4 regions of the Bradyrhizobium diazoefficiens genome follow, and region 4 is predicted to be linked to each of the others. Evidence: predicted binding sites of a transcription regulator. Region 4 holds the regulator's gene; each other region holds the start of a gene.

Region 1 (4,785 bases), 3.0 Mb from region 4:
GGGCACGCTGAAGACGTTAAGCGCATTTTGAAAGGGGCCGGAATGCACCTGCTCAACGGGCAGTCGTACGAAATCAACGGTGTCGCCTTCGTCGGGGTGAAGGGCTTCATCGGAGGCTTCGGCCGTCGCATGCTCGCTTCATTCGGCGAGCCGGTTGTCAAGAGCTTGGTCGCCGAAGCCGTCGAAGAAGCGACGCGCCTTGAAAATGCGATGCGTGCGGTGGCGAGCAAGCAGGCTGTCGTCGTTCTTCACTATGCGCCGATTCCCGATACGGTCGAAGGCGAACCACTCGAAATCCTTCCGTTCCTCGGCTCGTCGCGTCTCGGCGAAACGATTGATCGATTCAAGGTGAGCGCAGTGGTGCACGGCCATGCCCATCAGGGCCGCTATGAGGGCCGCACGCCCGGAGGCGCGCGCGTCTACAATGTGGCCCGATCAATCGAGAAGCCCACCGGTCGACCCTATGCCTTGATTGAGGTCTGACCCGGGGCGGTTTCGCGCCCTTCTGGCCATCGAAACAACGCTCACGAAAACGAACGGTATTGCTGCCCGTGCGTTGGGTGAAAGAGTGCCACGCAGGAGAGGCGCATGGATCGTCCATTGATCGTACCCGCCAGGGGGCTCCTGGACGCGGGAACCGGCAAGCCGATAAGTGACGAGTTTTTCGGCGCCATCAGGGTTGATCTCGCCGACAAGGGCTTCTTTATCACGGCGGCCGATGACCTCATCACCTGGGCGCGAAGCGGCTCATTGATGTGGATGACGTTCGGGCTCGCCTGTTGCGCAATCGAAATGATGCAGATGGCGATGCCGCGCTACGACGCGGAGCGGTTCGGATTTGCGCCGCGCGCCAGCCCGAGACAGTCGGATGTCATGATCGTGGCCGGCACGTTATGCAACAAAATGGCACCTGCACTGCGCAAAGTGTACGACCAGATGCCGGAACCGCGATATGTGATCTCGATGGGGTCATGCGCCAATGGTGGGGGTTACTATCACTATTCCTATTCGGTGACCCGCGGGTGCGATCGCATTGTTCCCGTCGACATCTACGTTCCCGGTTGTCCACCGACGGCAGAGGCGCTGCTCTACGGCGTGATGCTTCTGCAAAAGAAGATCCGCCGGACCGGGACGATCGAGCGTTGAATTTGACCTACTGTGTGCGGCGGCCGCTTCAGCTCAGGTCAAACACGATGCTCGTCGTGACGAGGCCGAGCGCTACCGCCGCGACAGGCAACAACATATCGCCGGTGGAACTGCCCGGCGGCAGTCTTGTTGGGTCGATTTAGTCCGCACATCCGGCACTGCCGCTGCATTCGAGAGCGCGGGGGTGCGATGCGGTGGCGTCCACGTCGGTCAAATGGGAACAAGCGATGGAAGCAGAGATAGCTCGCGCGGGTTTAATTCGCGATTGGCGTCGACCCTCCGCGATCGGCGGAACAGTCGCTGTTGCGATCCTTATGATCGCAAGCCTGGCGCAGGGACATGCCGTCAATTTCCATGGTCAACCTCTCGCAGAGACCGGGCACGCGGTATGGCAGCATCAAGTTGCGGACGCCTCCCATGATGCAGGACCCGGTAGTTTCGCCGATCTCGCCGAGAAAGTTGCACCGGCTGTGATCGCGGTCAGCGCCAAGACCGGTGCAACGCTCCAAGCTTTCCCGAATCGACGGCGTGGCCCCAGAAACGAAAGTTCGGCTCCGCATGCTCCCGAGCAGGGACAGGACAGGGGCGAACTCGTCTCGATGGGGTCTGGCTTCCTCATCTCGCCGGACGGTTATGCCGTGACCAACAGCCACGTCGTTGAAGACAGCGATACGGCCGAGATCAGCACCAGTGACAACAAGACCTATTCAGCCAAGGTCATCGGAAAGGATGCGCTGAGCGATCTTGCCCTGATGAAAGTCGAAGGGCGCAGCGATTTCGCTTATGTAAAGCTCGCCGACCAGCCACCGCGCGTCGGTGATTGGGTGCTTGCCGTCGGCAATTCGTTCGGACTCGGGGGCTCGGTTACGGCCGGTATCGTTTCAGCGCGCGAGCGCAATCTCGAGATCAGTTCGTCGGAGGATTTCCTCCAGATCGACGCGCCGATCAACAACGGCGCTTCCGGCGGTCCGAGCTTCAATACCCAGGGTGAGGTCGTCGGCGTCAACAGCATGATCCTTTCACCCGGGGGAGGCTCCGCGGGCATCGCTTTCGCAATCCCCGCCGACACGGTCAAGGCGGTGATACCGCAACTGAAGGACAGGGGCGCGGTGACGCGCGGGTGGATCGGGGCGGAAGTTCAATCGGTCACCCCTGACATCGCCGAGAGTCTTGCCGCGAACAACCCTCATGGCGCGATCGTGGTCAGTGTTCAGGACAACGGTCCGGCTGCGAAGGCCGGCTTAAGAAGCGGGGACGTGATCTCCTCGTTACGTAATGAGCCGATCAAGAGCGCCAACGAATTGACCAAGAAGATCCATGTGATGGCGCCCGGCTCTTCGGCGCAGTTCACTGTGCTGCGGCAAGGAAAAGAGAGCTCCTTGAGCGTGACCTTGGGCCGGCTGCCCGACCAATCCAGCTCGCCCGCGGCCGATCCAAGATAGCGCCAGACGCGGCTTCGCGTGGAGTTGCATTGGGCGCGGAGGACTTGGACTAAACGCCATTCGTTGCTTCGAGCGAGCTCTGTGGCTTGACACCTGCCACCAATGTTCTCATTATGTTCTTTCTGCTGGAACGTCCTCGAAACGTCACGGGCGAACGATCGGGATGGCAACGACAGCCACCATCCTGCACGCGGACTTGGATGCCTTCTATGCCTCGGTAGAGCAACTGCTTGACCCTTCGTTGCGCAGCAAACCAATCGCCGTCGGCGGTGGGGTTGTGCTTGCAGCTTCTTACGAGGCCCGGGCCTTCGGAGTGCGCGGGGGCATGCCGGGACGGCAGGCGCGCGAGCTCTGTCCGCAAATCACTTTTGTCAGTGGGCATTTTAGGGAATACCAACGATTGGGCGACGCCGCCATCGAGGTGATCGGCGATTTCACGCCGCTTGTGGAACGGATCTCCATCGACGAGGCGTTTGCCGACGTCGCAGGCTGCACCCATCTGTTCGGTCCGCCTGCCGAGATTGCGAGAACGATCCGCCAGCGCGTACGGGCAGAGCTTGGCCTTCCAATCTCAGTCGGTGTGGCGCGCACCAAGCATCTGGCAAAGATTGCCTCGCAAGTGGCCAAGCCCGACGGGCTGGTGGTCGTCGATCCCGACACAGAGCTCGAATTCCTTCACCGCTTGCCCGTCGAGCTGATGTGGGGAGTGGGCCCGGTCACGAAGGCGCGGCTCGCCGAGATGGGCGTGCTGACGATCGGCGAGCTGGCAAAGACACCCGGATGGTCGCTCGAGCGGTTGCTCGGTCCCGCGGCCGGAGAGAAGCTTGCTGCACTGGCGTGGAATCGCGATCCACGGGCAATCAAGGCTCACCGCCGGGCCCGATCGGCAGGAGCACAATCGGCCATTGGCAGGAAACCTGCCGAAGAGCAAGTTTTTCGACCAACCCTGCTTCACCTTGCCGACCGAATCGGCACTCGGCTCCGCGCCAAATCCAGGCCTGGTCGAACCGTGACGGTCCGCGTTCGCTTCGGCAATCTGAATTCGGCTACTCGGTCAGTAACGCTCGACGCACCAATTTCCGCGACCGTGATCCTCGCCGAGATTGCCGAGGATCTCGTGCGGGCGGTCCTTGCAGAACACCATCATGAGAAGATCATCTCGCTCCTGGCGATCTCCGTGTCGCATCTCGAAGAGCGCTGGGATCTGGAGCTTGAGCTTCCGCTCGGACTTCACGATGACCGCCGCCGCCCCGGCAGCAAAATTGGCATGGCACGATGGGCGGCTGACCGTGCCGTCGACAAGATCCGCGATCGCTTCGGGTGGGATGCGATTGGATATGGCTCGGTCGCGCTGGGTATCTCTCGTTCCGTTCCCGACGAGTTTCGCGAGCTCGCCGAAAAGGACCTGTGACCGCCACCGAACACCGATGTACGCCGAAGAGCCTTTTTTCAAGGGCTTCCGAGCACTGCGCGGATGGTTACGGACGCTTGGGAACGGGCTTGAACAGCCTGTTTGGTGCCCCTGGCCGGAATCGAACCAGCACTCCTTGCGGAACTCGATTTTGAGTCGAGCGCGTCTACCAGTTCCGCCACAGGGGCCCTCGGTCGGTCCCAGGAAGGAAGCCTCGCGAAGCCGGCGGACTATAGCCATGGAAAAACCGGGGTCAACCCGCGCCAAAGTGATCCCGGGCGTTCTCGACAGGGGCTTGGGCCGGGGTTAGAGCCTTAAAGCCAAGCCTGATCCGGAGAGGCCGCCGTGACGACCCAGAGTGCTGCAATACCTGCATTTCGACCGGCCGCCAGTGCGCCTGCACTGACCGCCTCGCTGGCCGTCACCCTGATCGCGGCGGCGACGATTGCGGGGGCCTGGTTCTTCCAACTCGTGCTGGAGATCCTGCCCTGTCCGCTCTGCCTCGAGCAGCGCTACGCCTACTATCTCGCGATCCCGCTCGGTGCGCTCACGGCGCTGGCGGCGAGGGGCGGCGCGCCACGGCCGCTGCTGCTGGCCGGGCTCGCGATCCTTACGCTGGCCGCGCTCGCCAATGCCGGCCTCGGCACCTATCACTCGGGCGTCGAATGGGGATTTTGGAAGGGACCGACCGAATGCACCGGTCCGGTTGTCAATCTCGGCAGCGCCGGCGATCTGCTGTCGCGGCTCGACACGGTCAAGGTGGTGCGCTGCGACGAGGTGCAGTGG
Region 2 (4,785 bases), 3.1 Mb from region 4:
ACCGCGATGCTCGCCGGCGTCAGCCACGATTTGCGCACGATCCTCACCCGCTTCAAGCTCGAGCTGGCGCTGATCGGCGACAATCCCGAGCTCGAGGGCATGCGCAAGGACGTCGACGAGATGTCGATGATGCTGGAGGATTACCTTGCGTTCGCCCGTGGCGATTCCGGCGAGCAGTCGCAGCCGACCGACATGGCGCAGGCGCTCGAGGAGTTGCGCAGCGATGCCGAACGCCACGGCCACACCGCGACGGTGACGTTCAGCGGCCTGCCCGTGGTCACGGTGAAGCCGGCCTCGTTCAAGCGCTGCCTCGCCAACCTCGTCACCAATGCCGCGCGCTACGGCAGGGCCATCGCCATTTCCGGCCAGCGCGATCACCGCTATCTCACCATCACGGTCGACGACGACGGTCCCGGCATCCCCGCGCATTTGCGCGAGGAAGTGTTCAAGCCGTTCCTGCGGCTGGACAACGCCCGCAACCAGGACGAAGGCGGCACGGGCCTAGGCCTCGCGATCGCCCGCGACATCGCCCGCTCGCATGGCGGCGACATCACGCTCGGCGACAGCCCGATGGGCGGATTAAGGGCGAGCGTGCGGATACCGGTGTAGCTGCAATAGCCCTCACCTACTTCGGCAGCAGCGCCTTCAGCTTGTCGACGTCGCGGACGTTCATCTTGAAGCCGCCGGGCATCACGATGTCGCCGGGCTTCTGGTCCGGCTTGCAGGCTCCGAGCCATTTCGCTTCGAGCGTCATGGTGGTGTCGCGCCCCGCGGCACCGACCGCGCCGCCTTGCGCATGCGACGAGGTCTTCACCGTGTAGGCCGAATTGAAATCGCCTGATATCTCGGCATGCGAGGTCGTGGACATGCCGGCGACGCTGCACTCGGAATCGCTGACATAGCCGGTCGCCGTCTTCTTGATGTCCTGCTTGGAGCAGACCTGCTTGGCCATCGGCGAGATGTTGTTGTTCATCTCCTTGTCGACGGCCTCGTCGGTGCAATGCTGCATGGTCATTTCCGGCATCGCCGAGCCGGTCCTGACCATCTTCAATTCCCACAAACCGGCCTTGCGCACCGGCAGATCGTCAGCGACGGCGCTCCCTGCCGACAACACGAAGCAAACGGCTGATCCGAGCAAAGCAAGCTTGCGCGTCATGCGAGAGACTCCCGGCCGAGAGATCCTGGCTTTCCGAAAAACGCCTCAGTAGAGCGTGCGGATCGGCCGCTCGGCCGCGCCATAGGGCACCCAGCGGCACGAGAACGAGATGTAGCCGCCCTCATAGGCCTGCACAGCGAGGAATTTGACCACCTTGCCGTAGCGCGCGCAGTGATCGACCGCGACCTGGCGCGCATCGGTCTGCGTTGCCATGGAATAGGCGATGATGCCGCCGGTGTCGTTGCCCTTGAAAGGCGGCACCGGAAGGATGTCGGCGCGTGCCGACTGGCTCGCCATCATCCCCGAGACAACCAGGCTGGCAAGAAGGCCCGCGGCCGCAATGATTCGCATTCCCGTCACTCCGATTGGTTGGCGGCAGTTTACGGTGCCGCGGCGGCCGTGGAAAGAACGGAAGGCCGGTTGACTGCGAGGTTGTGATCAACTCCTGGCCAAGTGTTGCCGCGCTGCACTTGACCTCCCCCGCCCTTCGCGGCACCGTCCAATCTCCGCAGATCATGCTGTCTGGATTGCCCATGCGCGCCTCGACCTCCCCGAAATCGCTTCGCTTTGCCGCCGTTCTCGGCCTGATGTTCGGAGCGCTGTCGCCCGGTGAGGCCAGGGCTGCCAACCCGCTGGAGCTGAACTTCTGGCTCAGCGGCCCGCGCTACGATGGCAATGTCGCCGATTGCGAGAAGGCGCTGCCGACGATCGCGACCCAGTTCTGGGAGAAGGAAAGCTCGTTCTGGAATTCGCCGTTGAAGATCGAGGGCTTCTCGGCCGTTCACGAGACCGCATTCCGGCCCTGGGCGTCCGACAACATTCCGCGCCGCTACTGCACCGGCGAGGCCATGCTCAATGACGGCAAGATGCGCAGGGTGCACTTCTCGATCGTCGAGGATGGCGGCTTTGCCGGTTACGGCCAGGGCGTCGAATGGTGCGTGGTCGGGCTCGACCGCAACTGGGCCTACAATCCGTCCTGTCGCGCCGCCAAGCCTTGATTCGACAAGCCTTGATTCGACAAGGTCCTGATTCGGACCGGCCACGCGGCCAATCGTCGGTCGCCTGAAATTTGTTCTTGAAATGTTCTTATTGCCTGCTAGGCTGATTGCACAGTCTAGTTGAGGGGCGTTGCCATGTTTCACTTTAGATTGCATTCGTTCTCCCGTCTCGTGATCTCGCTGACCCTTGCCGCCGGGCTGATCTCGTGGGCCGGCGGCGCGAAGGCCCAGGACAAGCGGCAGAACGCACCCGGCGAATTCGACTTCTATGTGCTGTCGCTGTCGTGGTCGCCGTCCTTCTGCGAGGAGGCGGCCGAGCGCGGTCGCGGTGGCGGGCGCTCGAATATCCAGTGCGAGGGACGACCCTATTCCTTCGTGGTGCACGGGCTGTGGCCGCAATATGAGAACGGCTTTCCGGAATACTGCCAGCGGCCGTCGCCGCGGCTGAACCGCAACATCGTCTCCGCGATGCTCGATCTGATGCCGGCGCCGGGGCTGATCTTCAACGAGTGGGACAAGCACGGCACCTGCTCCGGGCTCGATGGCCGCAATTATTTCGAGACGATCCGCAAGGCGCGCGCCGCGATCAAGATCCCGGCCGAATATCTCGATTTGTCGGAGGCCAAGACCGTCGCTCCGGCCGACGTCGAAGAAGCCTTCATCAAGGCCAATCCGGGCCTGAGCAGCGCCGCTGTCTCGGTCACCTGCAACCGGACCCGGCTGTCCGAGATCCGCATCTGCCTGAGCAAGGATTTGCAGTTCCGCCCCTGCGAAGAACTCGACCGCCGCGCCTGCCGCCGCGACCAGGTGACGATGCCGCCGGTCAGGGGTGGTTAGAGAGCGGGACCTCTCATCGTCATTTCGGGGCATGCGACGCGTCGAACACGGAATCTCGAGATTCTAAGGTGCGCAATTGCGCACCATAGCTCGGTGCTAACGCACCGCCCCGGAATGACAGCAGTTACTTTCATCGCGCGATGTCGTAACTCTCCGCCATGAACTACCGCCACGCCTTTCACGCCGGCAACTTCGCCGATGTCATCAAGCACATCGTGCTGGCACGCATCCTGACCTATTTGCAGGACAAGCCGGCCGCCTTCCGCGTCATCGACACCCACGCCGGTGCCGGCCTCTATGATCTCGACAGCGACGAGGCGCGCCGCAGCGGCGAGTGGCTGACAGGGATCGCGCGGCTCATGCAGGCGCGCTTCACGAATGAGACAGTCGCACTGACCAAGCCCTATCTCGACATCGTTCGCGCCTTCAACCCAAAGGGCGAGCTCAAAGCCTATCCCGGCTCGCCCTTGATCGCGCGCGGGCTGATGCGGCCGCAGGACCGGCTCGTGGCTTGCGAGCTCGAGCCGAAGGCGCGCAAGGCGTTGATCGACGTGTTGCGGCGCGACGAACAGGCCCGCGTGGTCGATCTCGACGGCTGGATGGCGCTGCCGGCGTTCGTGCCGCCGAAGGAGCGGCGCGGGCTGGTACTGATTGACCCGCCCTTCGAGGCAAAGGACGAGTTCGAAAAGCTCGGCGAGGCCTTCTCCACCGCCTACGCGAAATGGCCGACCGGTATCTATGTAATCTGGTACCCCGCCAAGAGCCGACGCGCCACCGACACGCTGGCGCAACTGGTGGCGCGGACCGCAGCCGCAGCAAAGACGCCGGGAAAGTGTCTGCGTCTTGAATTCAGCGTTGCACCGCAGCTCGACGGCGCAGCCCTCACCTCCACCGGGCTCCTGATCGTGAACCCGCCTTACACACTCCAAGGCGAGCTCAAGACGATATTGCCCGAGCTGGAAATGCCGCTCGGACAAGGCGGCGCTGCCAGATTCCGATTAGAGGTGCCGAAGCCGTAACATCCCGGCATTCTTGGGAAAAATATGCAGTAACGGTAGTCAATCTGCAGAGAACCGTATTATGCTGTTTGTGTGACTGGCTTTACGTTCCGCTTCCGCGAATGGTTGCGGCGGAGTGAAGGCCTAAGAAAGATCCAGTCGGACCGAAGGGTCTGCCCAAGGATGGCCAGCTCTCCCGGGCTTCGTGATGCCCGGTCATGTCGCGACGCGCGTCTGCGTTGCGACGGAGGAGCAATGAGGGGGAGTTTCCCGATGGCCAATACGGGAACGGTTAAGTTCTTCAACGGCGAGCGCGGCTACGGCTTTATCAAGCCGGATGACGGCGGTCGCGATGTCTTCGTTCACATCACCGCTGTTGAGCGCGCGGGACTGAAGGACCTTGCCGAAGGACAGCGTATCACGTTCGAAGTCGAACCGGACAAGAAGGGGAAGGGGCCGAAAGCGGTCAATCTCGTGATCCTTTCGTAGCGGACCCGCCCCAAAAACCTGGCGCAAAAAAAGTCCCGGCCGCAAGCGGCCGGGAGGTTGTTGTCCGGTATTTTCTTATTTGGCTATCAGAAGTGATAGTTCACGCCTGCGCGAACAACGCTGGCGCTATAGCCGTTTGACACGCCTGTAATTGCGAACTGGCTCGACGACAGATCGACGTAGAGATATTCGAGCTTCGCGCTCCAGTTCGGCGCGAAGCCGACTTCCGCGCCGACGCCTGCAGTCCAGCCGGCAGTAGTGTGCGACTCCGTCCAGCCGAATGTCTGCGCGCGCAGCTCGCCGAAGG
Region 3 (4,785 bases), 3.9 Mb from region 4:
CGTAAGTCGTCTGCTCCGGCGTCAGCGTGGTGTCGAGCAAGAGGCCGCCCATGCCGATGATGCCGTTCAGGGGGTTACGGATCTCGTGCGAGGCCATCGCGAGGAAGCGCGATTTGGCGCGGTTGGCGGCGTCGGCCTGGTCGCGGGCATCGGACAGCGCGCGTTCGGTCTCGGTGCGGTCGGTGACGTCGCGGCCGACACTCTGCAGTTCGGCGGGCTGGCCGGCATCGAGCCGCACGAACCCTTCGCGCCAGGCGATCCAGCGTGCGCCGAGCGGAGTGGAAATTCCCTGGTCGTGAATGCGCGTGCCGTTGCTTTCGCGCGCACTGTCGCCCTGCTCCAGCACGTCGAAATCAAAACGCGTGCCGACCAGCGCGCTGCGCGCCTGCCCGGCCAGCGCGCAATAGGCGTCGTTGGCGAAGGTGATGCGGCCCTGATGGTCGCGCAGCACGATCAGATCGCCCTGCGATTCGAACAGGCTGCGGGCGCGCTCTTCGGCTTCCTTCAGCTCCCAATTGCGATCGATCAGCGCCTCGTTGTGGGCGGCGAGCTTGCGCATCCGCTTGGCGACGAAACGCAGCCGCATGCTAAGCGTCGCCAAGCCAAGGCAGGCCAGCGCGAACAGGAAGCTCGCGCCGATCGCAAAGGTGTTGGGATCGTAGCCGGAATTCGGCGTGCGGCTTCCGGTGACGAAGCCATAGGCGCCGCCAAACGTCGCCGAGAAGATCATGAAGGAGCGGATCGCGAAGGCAATTCGGGGGTGCTGCCGCCTGAAGCGGCGCATGCGCACCTTGATCCGGAACATCCCACCCATTGCCACCGACCCTGAATTCTTAACCGAGACCCCGTCACCGCCGTTGCGACGATGTCTCGCCGACCTTGCGAACAGCTTGAGGCTTTGCGGCGGCCTCCAAACAGGGTTGACGAGGTGTTAACGCCTCAGAGCATGATCCGGAAAAGTGTGGAGCGGTTTTCCAGAGAGATCATGCTCAAACTTCAAAGCGAGGCGGCCTGGAGAGGCAGCGGGGGATGGCCGCCATGTGCGCCGACGATCAGCGCCGCGGCCTCGCGCTGCGAGAACGTCTTCGAGCGCACATAGATCCGGTAATCGGCCGGGCCATCAGCGGAAAGATAGACCACCGGGCCGCCATCAACCGGCTGCGCGGCGATCGTGATGAGGCGCGTCGCCGGATTGGCCTGGCAGGACTCGGTCTCGGATCCGAGGCCGTCGTCCACGACGGCGAAGTCCGCGGCATCCGCATCGTCGGTGATCTGGACCCGCACCGTGGCCCGCGACAGATCGTCGGTGAAGGCGACATGGACGCCGGCCGTCCAGAACAGGGATGTCAGCTCGACCGAGGTGTCGCCGAGGGCGATGCAGGGATGCGAGACCGATCCGATCTCGTTGCGAGCGAACACCGCGGCCGCCAACAGGGGGAACCACTGAGGCCAGGATCTTGAAACGCAACATGACACTCTACTCGCCGGGCCCGGACTGGAACTGATGGGCCTTATGGTTTGCAGAGCGTAAAGGAAACTCGTTACCGCCGGGTTGATGCGCGGAATGATCACGCCAGCTGGCGTACATCCTCCGCGAGTGCGCGGTAGGACAGCGCTTCGGCGAGATGCAGCCGGCCGATCTTGTCGGCGCCATCGAGGTCGGCGAGCGTGCGCGCCACTCGCAGCACGCGGTGATAGCCGCGCGCCGACAGCCGCATGGTTTCGGCGGCATCGCGCAGCAGCTTTTGTCCCTGCGCGTCGGGCTTGGCGACGTCTTCGAGGACCGAGGCCGGCGCCTCGGCATTGGTGCGGACCTGCGGCAGGCCGGCATCCGCATAGCGCGCGAGCTGGATGTCCCGCGCCGCCGCCACGCGCGCGGCGACCTCAGCGGAGCCTTCGGCCGGCGGCGGCAGGATCAGATCGGCCGCGGTCACGGCCGGGACCTCGATGCGCAGATCGATGCGGTCCATCAGCGGGCCGGAGATGCGTGCCTGGTAGTCGCCGCTGCAGCGGTCGATGCGTCCGCGCTTGCAGGCATAGCCGGGCTCGAACGCGTTGCCGCAGCGGCACGGGTTCATCGCCGCGATCAGCATGAAGCGCGCGGGGTAAGTCACGCGGTGATTGGCGCGGGAGACCGAGACCTCGCCGTTCTCCAGCGGCTGGCGCAGCGAATCCAGCACGCGCGGATCGAATTCCGGCAGCTCGTCGAGGAACAGCACGCCCTGATGTGCGAGCGAGATCTCGCCGGGCTTTGCCCGCGCGCCGCCGCCGGTGAGTGCGGCCATGCTGGCGGAATGATGCGGTGAGCGGAACGGCCGCTGCGATGTCAGCGCGCCACCCTCGATCTCGCCGGCGACGGAGGCGATCATCGAGACCTCGAGCAATTCGCCAGGCGACAGCGGCGGCAGGATCGAAGGCAGGCGCGCCGCCAGCATCGATTTGCCGGCACCGGGCGCGCCGATCATCAGGAGGTGATGCCCACCCGCGGCTGCGATCTCCAGCGCGCGCTTGGCGCTCTCCTGGCCTTTGATGTCGCGCAAATCGAGCGGCGAGGCGGCGGCTTCGTGGACTTTCGGCACGGGCCGCGACAACACCTGCGTGCCCTTGAAATGATTGGCGATCTGAATCAGCGAGTGTGCGGCGACGATCTGGATATCCGGGCTCGCCCATGCGGCTTCCGAGCCGCAGGCCGCCGGACAGATCAGACCTTCCTCGCGCACATTGGCGCCGATCGCGGCGGGCAAAACGCCGGCCACCGGCGCGATCGAGCCGTCGAGGCCAAGCTCGCCGAGCACGGTAAAGCCGGTCAGCGCATCCGGCGGGATTGCGCCGATCGCCGCCATTAGCCCGAGGGCGATCGGCAGGTCGTAATGGCTGCCTTCCTTGGGCAGGTCGGCCGGCGCGAGATTGACGATGATCCGTCGCGCCGGCAGCGCCAGGCCCGAGGCGATCAGCGCCGAGCGGACCCGCTCGCGCGCCTCCGACACGGCCTTGTCGGGAAGGCCGACGATGGCGAACGCCGGCAGGCCCGGCGCGACCTGCACCTGCACGTCGACCGCGCGGGCCTCGATCCCTTCAAAGGCGACTGTCGAAACCCGCTGGACCATGCTGCCCCCTCGCACAATCGAGGGTAGCAGAGGTCGATGGCCCTGACAAGAACAATGCAAGAACAAAGGCGAGGCGCCGCAATCCCTACCGACCGGTAAACGGGACGAAGACACTAAGCTTCGACTACGCCTCGAATGCGAGCGGCTACGCTCAGCACATTCCAACGAATGTCCGCTACTCCTAGGGCTGCGGGATGGGCCGTGGTCTAACGGGTGAACAATTCAAATGCTTGCAAATCGCCGCAGAAGCGAACGTCGGGTATGTACCCGGCTTGCCAAGATTCATTTTGGCGCGGGCTCGCTGCCACGGGACTGCACGATCACCGATATCTCGGATGGCGGCGTGAAGGTCGTGGCGGAGTTTCTGGAAGTGCCGCCGCAATTCACCATCATCTTCGCGCCTGATTATTCCCGCCAATGCCGCCTGCGCTGGCGCATCGGCTGCGAATTTGGTGCTGAATTCACGGACTAGACGCGCATGATCCGGAAAAGTGTGAAGCGGTTTTCCGAAAAGATCATGCGCAAACATTAAAGTCACACAGGCGCGTTTCCTTAACGGGAATTTAGCGTTAATCGGCAAAGCATCTCTGATCAGTCCGCCGGCGGTGATCAGAGTATGTCCAAGCGTTCGTCCCTCGTCTCTCCCCCGGCGAGATTGCTGTTGCCTGCACTCCTGGTGCTCGTCCTCGGCGGTTGCCAGACCACGAGCCTGGAGGATGTGACCGGCGCGCTCGGCGTCGGCGGGAAATCGGAACCTGCCGCTACGGCGGACGCCAAGCCCGACATGGACGGCTTGCGCGAGCGCTATCGCGCCAGGCCCAGCGATCCCAACATCGCCCTCGCCTACGGCAAGGCGCTGCGCGAGACCGGCCAGCGTGCCCAGGCCGTCGCGGTGATGGAGCAGGCCGTGCTCGCCCATCCCAGCAACAAGGCGCTGCTTGCCGGCTACGGCCGCGCGCTCGCCGACAACGGCAATTTCCAACAGGCCTTCGACGTGCTCAGCCGCGCGCATACGCCCGAGGATCCCGATTGGCACATCCTGTCGGCGCAGGGCGCCGCGCTCGATCAGCTCGGCCGCAACGAGGAAGCGCAGCAATATTATGCCTCGGCGCTGAAGATCGTGCCGGACGAGCCGCAGGTCTTGTCCAATCTCGGCCTGTCCTACATGCTCCAGAACAATCTGCCGCGGGCCGAGGACACCATGCGCCGCGCCTATCAGCGCAACCCGGCCGATTCCCGCGTGCGAGCCAATCTCGCGCTGGTGCTGGGGCTGGAAGGCAAGCAGGCCGAGGCCGAGACCATCGTGAAGGCCGATCTGCCGCCGGATCAGGCTGCGGCAAAGGTCACGGCGCTGCGCCAGCTGCTGTCGAAGAAGCAGCAGCAGCGGGCGGAGAAGTAATCCGCCGCCGCTGAGAGTCTTGCTCGCTCGACAACGCGCTCGCGCTTACGACGCCTTGCGATGCGGCGCCGATCCGCGTCCCGTCTTGCCCTTCAGCTTCTTCAGCAGCGGTCCGAGCAGCGAACGCTTCGGCTTCTTCACCTCGCCGCGCCCGGCGAGGCGGTTGGCCATGTTCTGGAACAGCTCGGTGGTGCGGTGGCTCTTGGAGACCTCCGCGATCATCTGGCCGTTATTGGCGGCGGTCGAGAACAGCTTTGAATCGAACGGGATCACCGCGAG
Region 4 (4,785 bases):
TGGAAGACGGCACGCATCGCGCACAATGTGCTCGCAAAGCCGCTTTATTCGGTGTCGCTGTCGGGCTTCGTCGAGACCCGCGACATCCGCGAGCGCACCGACCGTTTCGTGCTGCGCGTCACCGCGATGGAGGCGCAGGGCAGCGACGTCAAGCTGGAGCGCGTCCGCCTCTCCGTGCGCAAGGGCACCGCGCCCGATGTCGGCAGCTTCGTGCAGCTGAAGGCGCGGCTGATGCCGCCGCTCGCGCCGTTGCGGCCGGGCAGCTACGATTTCTCGCGCGACATGTTCTTCCAGGGCATCGGCGCCTCCGGTTTCGTGATGGGCGCGATCACGGCATCAGTGCCGCCCGATGTCGGAGGCCTGCGGCTACGCTATGCGGCGGTGATGCAAGGCCTGCGCGATGCGATCGACGCGCGGATCCGCGCCACGCTCGATGGCGACAACCGCGCCATCGCGACTGCGCTTTTGACTGGCCGCCGCGATGCGATCACCACGCCCGTCAACGACGCGATGTTCATCTCCGGCCTCGGCCATGTGCTGTCGATCTCCGGCTATCACATGGCCGTCGTCGCCGGCGTCGTCTTCTTTGCGGTCCGCGCGCTGCTGGCGCTGATCCCCGGGCTCGCGGCCGGCTTCGCAATCAAGAAATGGTCGGCCGCCGCGGCGCTGGTCGCGTCCGCATTCTATTTGCTGCTCTCGGGCGCGGAGGTTGCGACCCAAAGGTCGTTCTTCATGACGGCAGTGGTGCTGATCGCTGTCATGGTCGATCGCCGCGCGATCACGTTCCGCACGCTGGCGGTGGCGGCTCTGATCGTGCTTGCGGTCGCGCCGGAGGCGCTGGTGCATCCGAGCTTCCAGATGTCCTTTGCGGCAACGCTTGGGCTTGTGGCGCTGGTGCAGATCGGCATGCCGAACCTGTTCGCATCTCCCGATCATTCGACGACTGCGCGCATCGCCCTGTGGGGCGGTCGCGAGATCGCGATGTTGTTCATGGCCTCGATGATCGCGGGGCTCGCGACCACGCCCTATGCCGCCTTCCATTTCCACCGCGTCACGCCCTACGGCGTGCTCGCCAATCTCGGCGCGATGCCGGTGGTGTCGGCGCTGGTGATGCCTGCTGGACTGCTGGGATTGCTCGCGGCCCCGTTCGGGCTCGACGGTGTGTTCTGGTGGCTGATGGGAATCGGGATCGACTGGATGGTGGCGGTGTCGCGCTGGGTCGCCGCGCTGCCCGGCGCGATCGGGCACATCGCCGCCTTCGGCACCGCGCCGCTGATCGCTGCGAGCCTCGGCCTGATCCTGATGGGCCTGCTGCGCACGCCGCTGCGCTGGTCGGGCGCCTTCGTCCTCATGGCGGCAACCGTCTGGGGTCTGTCGGTCCGGCAACCCGACATCCTTATCGCCGGTGACGGCCAGAGCGTCGCGGTGCGGGGCAGGGACGGGCAGCTGCATCTGATGAGGACCAACAAGGACAATTTCCTGATCAAGGAGTGGCTCGCGGCGGACGCCGACCCGCGCGATGCGGCCAGCGCCTCGCTCAGTAAAGGCGTGTCGTGTGACGAGTCCGGCTGCGTGACGCCACTCGCCGACGGCCGGATGATTGCGCAGGCGCTGCGCATCGACGCGCTGAACGACGATTGCAGCCGCGCGGCACTGGTGGTGACGTCAAGGCCCGCGCCGCCGGATTGCGGTGCCATGGTGGTCGATCGGCCGCGTCTCGCGCGCCAGGGCGCGCTGGCGCTGACGCAGCGTGGCGACGGTTTTGCGATTGCGGCGGTGAAGTCGAGGGGTGCAAACCGCCCCTGGTCGCCGGCGGCGGCCGGCGATGGAGATTTCGAACGGACCCTCATGCCAAGGTCGGCGGCTCCGCGCGCCAAAGACGCAACGCCGTCAGAGGCCGACCTTCAGGCCGAGGACTGAGGTCGACCTATCAGCCGATCGGCAGACGCGGGGACGTCGAGTGGCTGTCGGCGATGACATGCGGCTTGTGCTCGCGCTCGCCGAGCGGCTGCGTCACGGGCAGCTGCAGCACGGTTGCACGCTGGCCTTCCACGAGCTGCGTCACCAGCACGTATTTGCCGTCGGGGAATTCGATCGCGTCGTGATGACGATCAGGAACGTGCGGATCGACCTTGCCGAACTTGCCGACGCGCGAGTTGACGGTGCGCGTCCAGATCCAGCGATTATCGTAGCGGACGTTGTCGGCGAAGGCGAGCTCCGTTCCCGGCAGCAGGCAGACCGCAACTGACATGTCGGCTTCGGAAGCGAAGCCGCGCGTCGAGGTGCCACGGAACGTTGTCGTGACGATCGTCTCGCCAACCTCTGCGGGACGGGTCGCGACGGCATGCAGGCTATAGTCACACATCGGGTGCTCCTCAATCGGGATAGAGCACCGCGCCTCTTCTGAGGCGCAGGCCTCTATCAGAGTGGAAGCCTGTGATCATATGCGATGTTGGGGGCAAATCTGCGGCTTGGATCCGCAAGCCGCCATCACAATATCTTTTTCAAATACGTGAGGAACAAAGCCTGCTCTCATGCATTTGGAGAGCCGTTCGGTCAACGGCCTGCGGGCGCTGACCAGCCCGCATACGGCCAGGCCGGCGGGGTGGGCCGTGTGACGGCGTTGCGGGCATCGCGGAATTGTTCGTTCGTTGCCTGCGGAGCTTTGTGGGCGTGATGCGGCTTTTGTGCCGCGAAGGCTTGCGACGCTGATGCTGCGATCAGCGCCATCGTGACAGTGCTCAATACGAGCTTGCGCATGGTGGCCTCCTCGGTCTTCTTAAAGGCCTGCGAAGCGATGCGTGCTTCGTTGCGGCGTGCCGAGGATGTAGCGCTGGAGAGGGGGCCGGATAATCTGTGCAAAACCAGAAAGACTATCCAGCCGGAGCGGACAATCGTCCGCTCCAATCGTTGATGGTGGTCGTCGATTGCGACGCGCTCAGTACTTGACGCGCTCAGTACTTGCGGTACAGCCCGATCAGCTTGCCCTGGATCTTGACCCGGTTGGGCGGCAGGATGCGGACCTCATAGGCCGCATTCGCCGGCTCGAGCGCGATCGAGGCGCCACGGCGGCGGAAACGCTTCAAGGTTGCTTCCTCGTCGTCGATCAGGGCGACGACGATGTCGCCGGTGTCGGCGCTCTCGTTGCGCTGGATCAGCGCCATGTCGCCATCGAGAATGCCGGCTTCCACCATTGAGTCGCCACGCACTTCGAGCGCGTAATGCTCGCCCGAGCCGAGCATGTCGGGCGGGACGCTGATGGTGTGGCTGCGGGTCTGCAACGCCTCGATCGGCGTACCGGCCGCGATCCGGCCCATCACGGGCACCGCAACGGGACGCTCACCCTCGTCGGCGGGCGGGCTCGACGTCGTGCGTACCTTGCCGAGATTGCCTTCGATGACGCTCGGCGTGAAGCCGCGGCGGCTGCCGGCGGCGGCCTGGAGCTCAGGCAGCTTGATCACCTCGATGGCGCGGGCGCGGTTGGGCAGGCGCCGGATGAAGCCGCGCTCCTCGAGCGCAGTGATCAGGCGATGGATGCCCGATTTCGAGCGCAGATCGAGCGCGTCCTTCATCTCGTCGAAGGAGGGCGGCACGCCGCTTTCCTTCAGGCGCTCGCTGATGAACCGCAGGAGCTCGTATTGTTTGCGCGTTAACATCTCGACCAAAATCCCCCGGTTGATGTCGTTCGATTCCGAGACGTGAATTCGGCAATAAGCCGCTGCACGCTCGAAACAAATCATGAACGGACACTATATGTTCGATACATGTTCCGCAACTGCTTAATTTACCGTGAACGCGACAAAGTTCGCGGAACGGTTGCGAACGAAGCGCTCAAACGGGCAGTCGCAGCACCTCGCAGGGCGCTCCCGCTTCGGCCTTCGGTGCGAACGGTTCGCGCACGAGAAGTGCCTGTGCCGCAGCGAGATTCGCAAGCAGCGAGGAGTCCTGGCGATTGACGGGAAGGGCGATCAGCGTGCCGTCATCACGCACATCGAGGCGGGCGCGCAGATAATCCTCGCGCTGGTCATTGGCGCCGACGTCGCGGCCGAGCACGGCGCGTTCGCGGCGGTGATGAACCATCGAACGGCCCGACAACGCGCGAATCAGCGGCACCATGAACAGGAAGCCGCAAACATAGGATGACACGGGATTGCCGGGCAGGCCGATCACGCGCATCGCCCCGAGCTGCCCGTTCATCATCGGCTTGCCCGGCCGCATCGCGATCTTCCAGAACGCCATCGACGTGCCTTCGTCGCGGAGCGCCTGCTGCACCAGATCGTGGTCGCCGACCGAGGCACCGCCCGTGGTGATCAGGATGTCGGCGCCGGATTCGCGCGCGCGGCGGATGCCGGCGGTGGTGGCGGCAAGCGTGTCGGCCGCAATCCCGAGGTCGATGGTGTCAGCCCCCTCGCTGCGGGCGAGCGCATGCAAGGCGTAGCCATTGGAATAGACGATCTGGCCATGGCCGGGCGTGGCGCCCGGCATCACCAGCTCGTCGCCGGTGGCGAGAATCGCGACCTTTGGACGACGCTGGACGCTAAGGTGCGGGTGGTTCATGCCGGCGGCGAGCGCGAGGTCGCGCTCGGTGAGCCGGGCGCCCTTGTGCAGCAGCACGTCACTCTCGGAGAAATCGATGCCGGCCGGCCGAATGTGCCGCCCGGTGACGGCTGCCTCCTTGATCGCGATGCGCTCGCCATCGGCGACGGTATCCTCCTGGATCACGACTGCATCAGCGCCGTCGGGAACGACGCCACCAGTGAAGATCCGGACCGCTTCGCCGGCGCC

What was found. Region 4 encodes LexA, which represses DNA repair genes until DNA is damaged. Its sites were predicted from a motif close to TGTTCNNNNTGTGTTCNG; they were not measured.
Region 1: the regulator LexA is predicted to act here: its motif matches at 2,692-2,709, upstream of dinB (DNA polymerase IV).
Region 2: the regulator LexA is predicted to act here: its motif matches at 2,227-2,244, upstream of JJC00_RS33990 (ribonuclease T2 family protein).
Region 3: the regulator LexA is predicted to act here: its motif matches at 3,155-3,172, upstream of JJC00_RS01145 (YifB family Mg chelatase-like AAA ATPase).

Annotation. Positions count from the first base shown of each region.
Region 1 covers NZ_CP067102.1:1,223,009-1,227,793, forward strand. The annotation lists gene JJC00_RS05715 (metallophosphoesterase family protein) at 1-483, shown strand, start outside; gene JJC00_RS05720 (NuoB/complex I 20 kDa subunit family protein) at 589-1,146, shown strand; gene JJC00_RS05725 (S1C family serine protease) at 1,374-2,588, shown strand; gene dinB (DNA polymerase IV) at 2,752-3,999, shown strand; tRNA gene JJC00_RS05735 (tRNA-Leu) at 4,103-4,187, opposite strand; gene JJC00_RS05740 (disulfide bond formation protein B) at 4,345-4,785, shown strand, end outside.
Region 2 covers NZ_CP067102.1:7,294,057-7,298,841, forward strand. The annotation lists gene JJC00_RS33970 (ATP-binding protein) at 1-609, shown strand, start outside; gene JJC00_RS33975 (DUF3617 domain-containing protein) at 626-1,156, opposite strand; gene JJC00_RS33980 (hypothetical protein) at 1,202-1,507, opposite strand; gene JJC00_RS33985 (hypothetical protein) at 1,690-2,154, shown strand; gene JJC00_RS33990 (ribonuclease T2 family protein) at 2,290-2,991, shown strand; gene JJC00_RS33995 (23S rRNA (adenine(2030)-N(6))-methyltransferase RlmJ) at 3,150-4,010, shown strand; gene JJC00_RS34000 (cold-shock protein) at 4,263-4,478, shown strand; gene JJC00_RS34005 (outer membrane protein) at 4,565-4,785, opposite strand, start outside.
Region 3 covers NZ_CP067102.1:264,024-268,808, reverse strand. The annotation lists gene JJC00_RS01155 (ATP-binding protein) at 1-814, opposite strand, end outside; partial or broken gene JJC00_RS01150 (hypothetical protein) at 997-1,471, opposite strand; gene JJC00_RS01145 (YifB family Mg chelatase-like AAA ATPase) at 1,569-3,107, opposite strand; gene JJC00_RS01140 (PilZ domain-containing protein) at 3,334-3,579, shown strand; gene JJC00_RS01135 (tetratricopeptide repeat protein) at 3,724-4,506, shown strand; gene JJC00_RS01130 (AAA family ATPase) at 4,552-4,785, opposite strand, start outside.
Region 4 covers NZ_CP067102.1:4,179,741-4,184,525, forward strand. The annotation lists gene JJC00_RS19460 (ComEC/Rec2 family competence protein) at 1-1,920, shown strand, start outside; gene JJC00_RS19465 (hypothetical protein) at 1,931-2,365, opposite strand; gene JJC00_RS19470 (hypothetical protein) at 2,557-2,760, opposite strand; gene lexA (transcriptional repressor LexA) at 2,955-3,656, opposite strand; gene JJC00_RS19480 (molybdopterin molybdotransferase MoeA) at 3,832-4,785, opposite strand, start outside.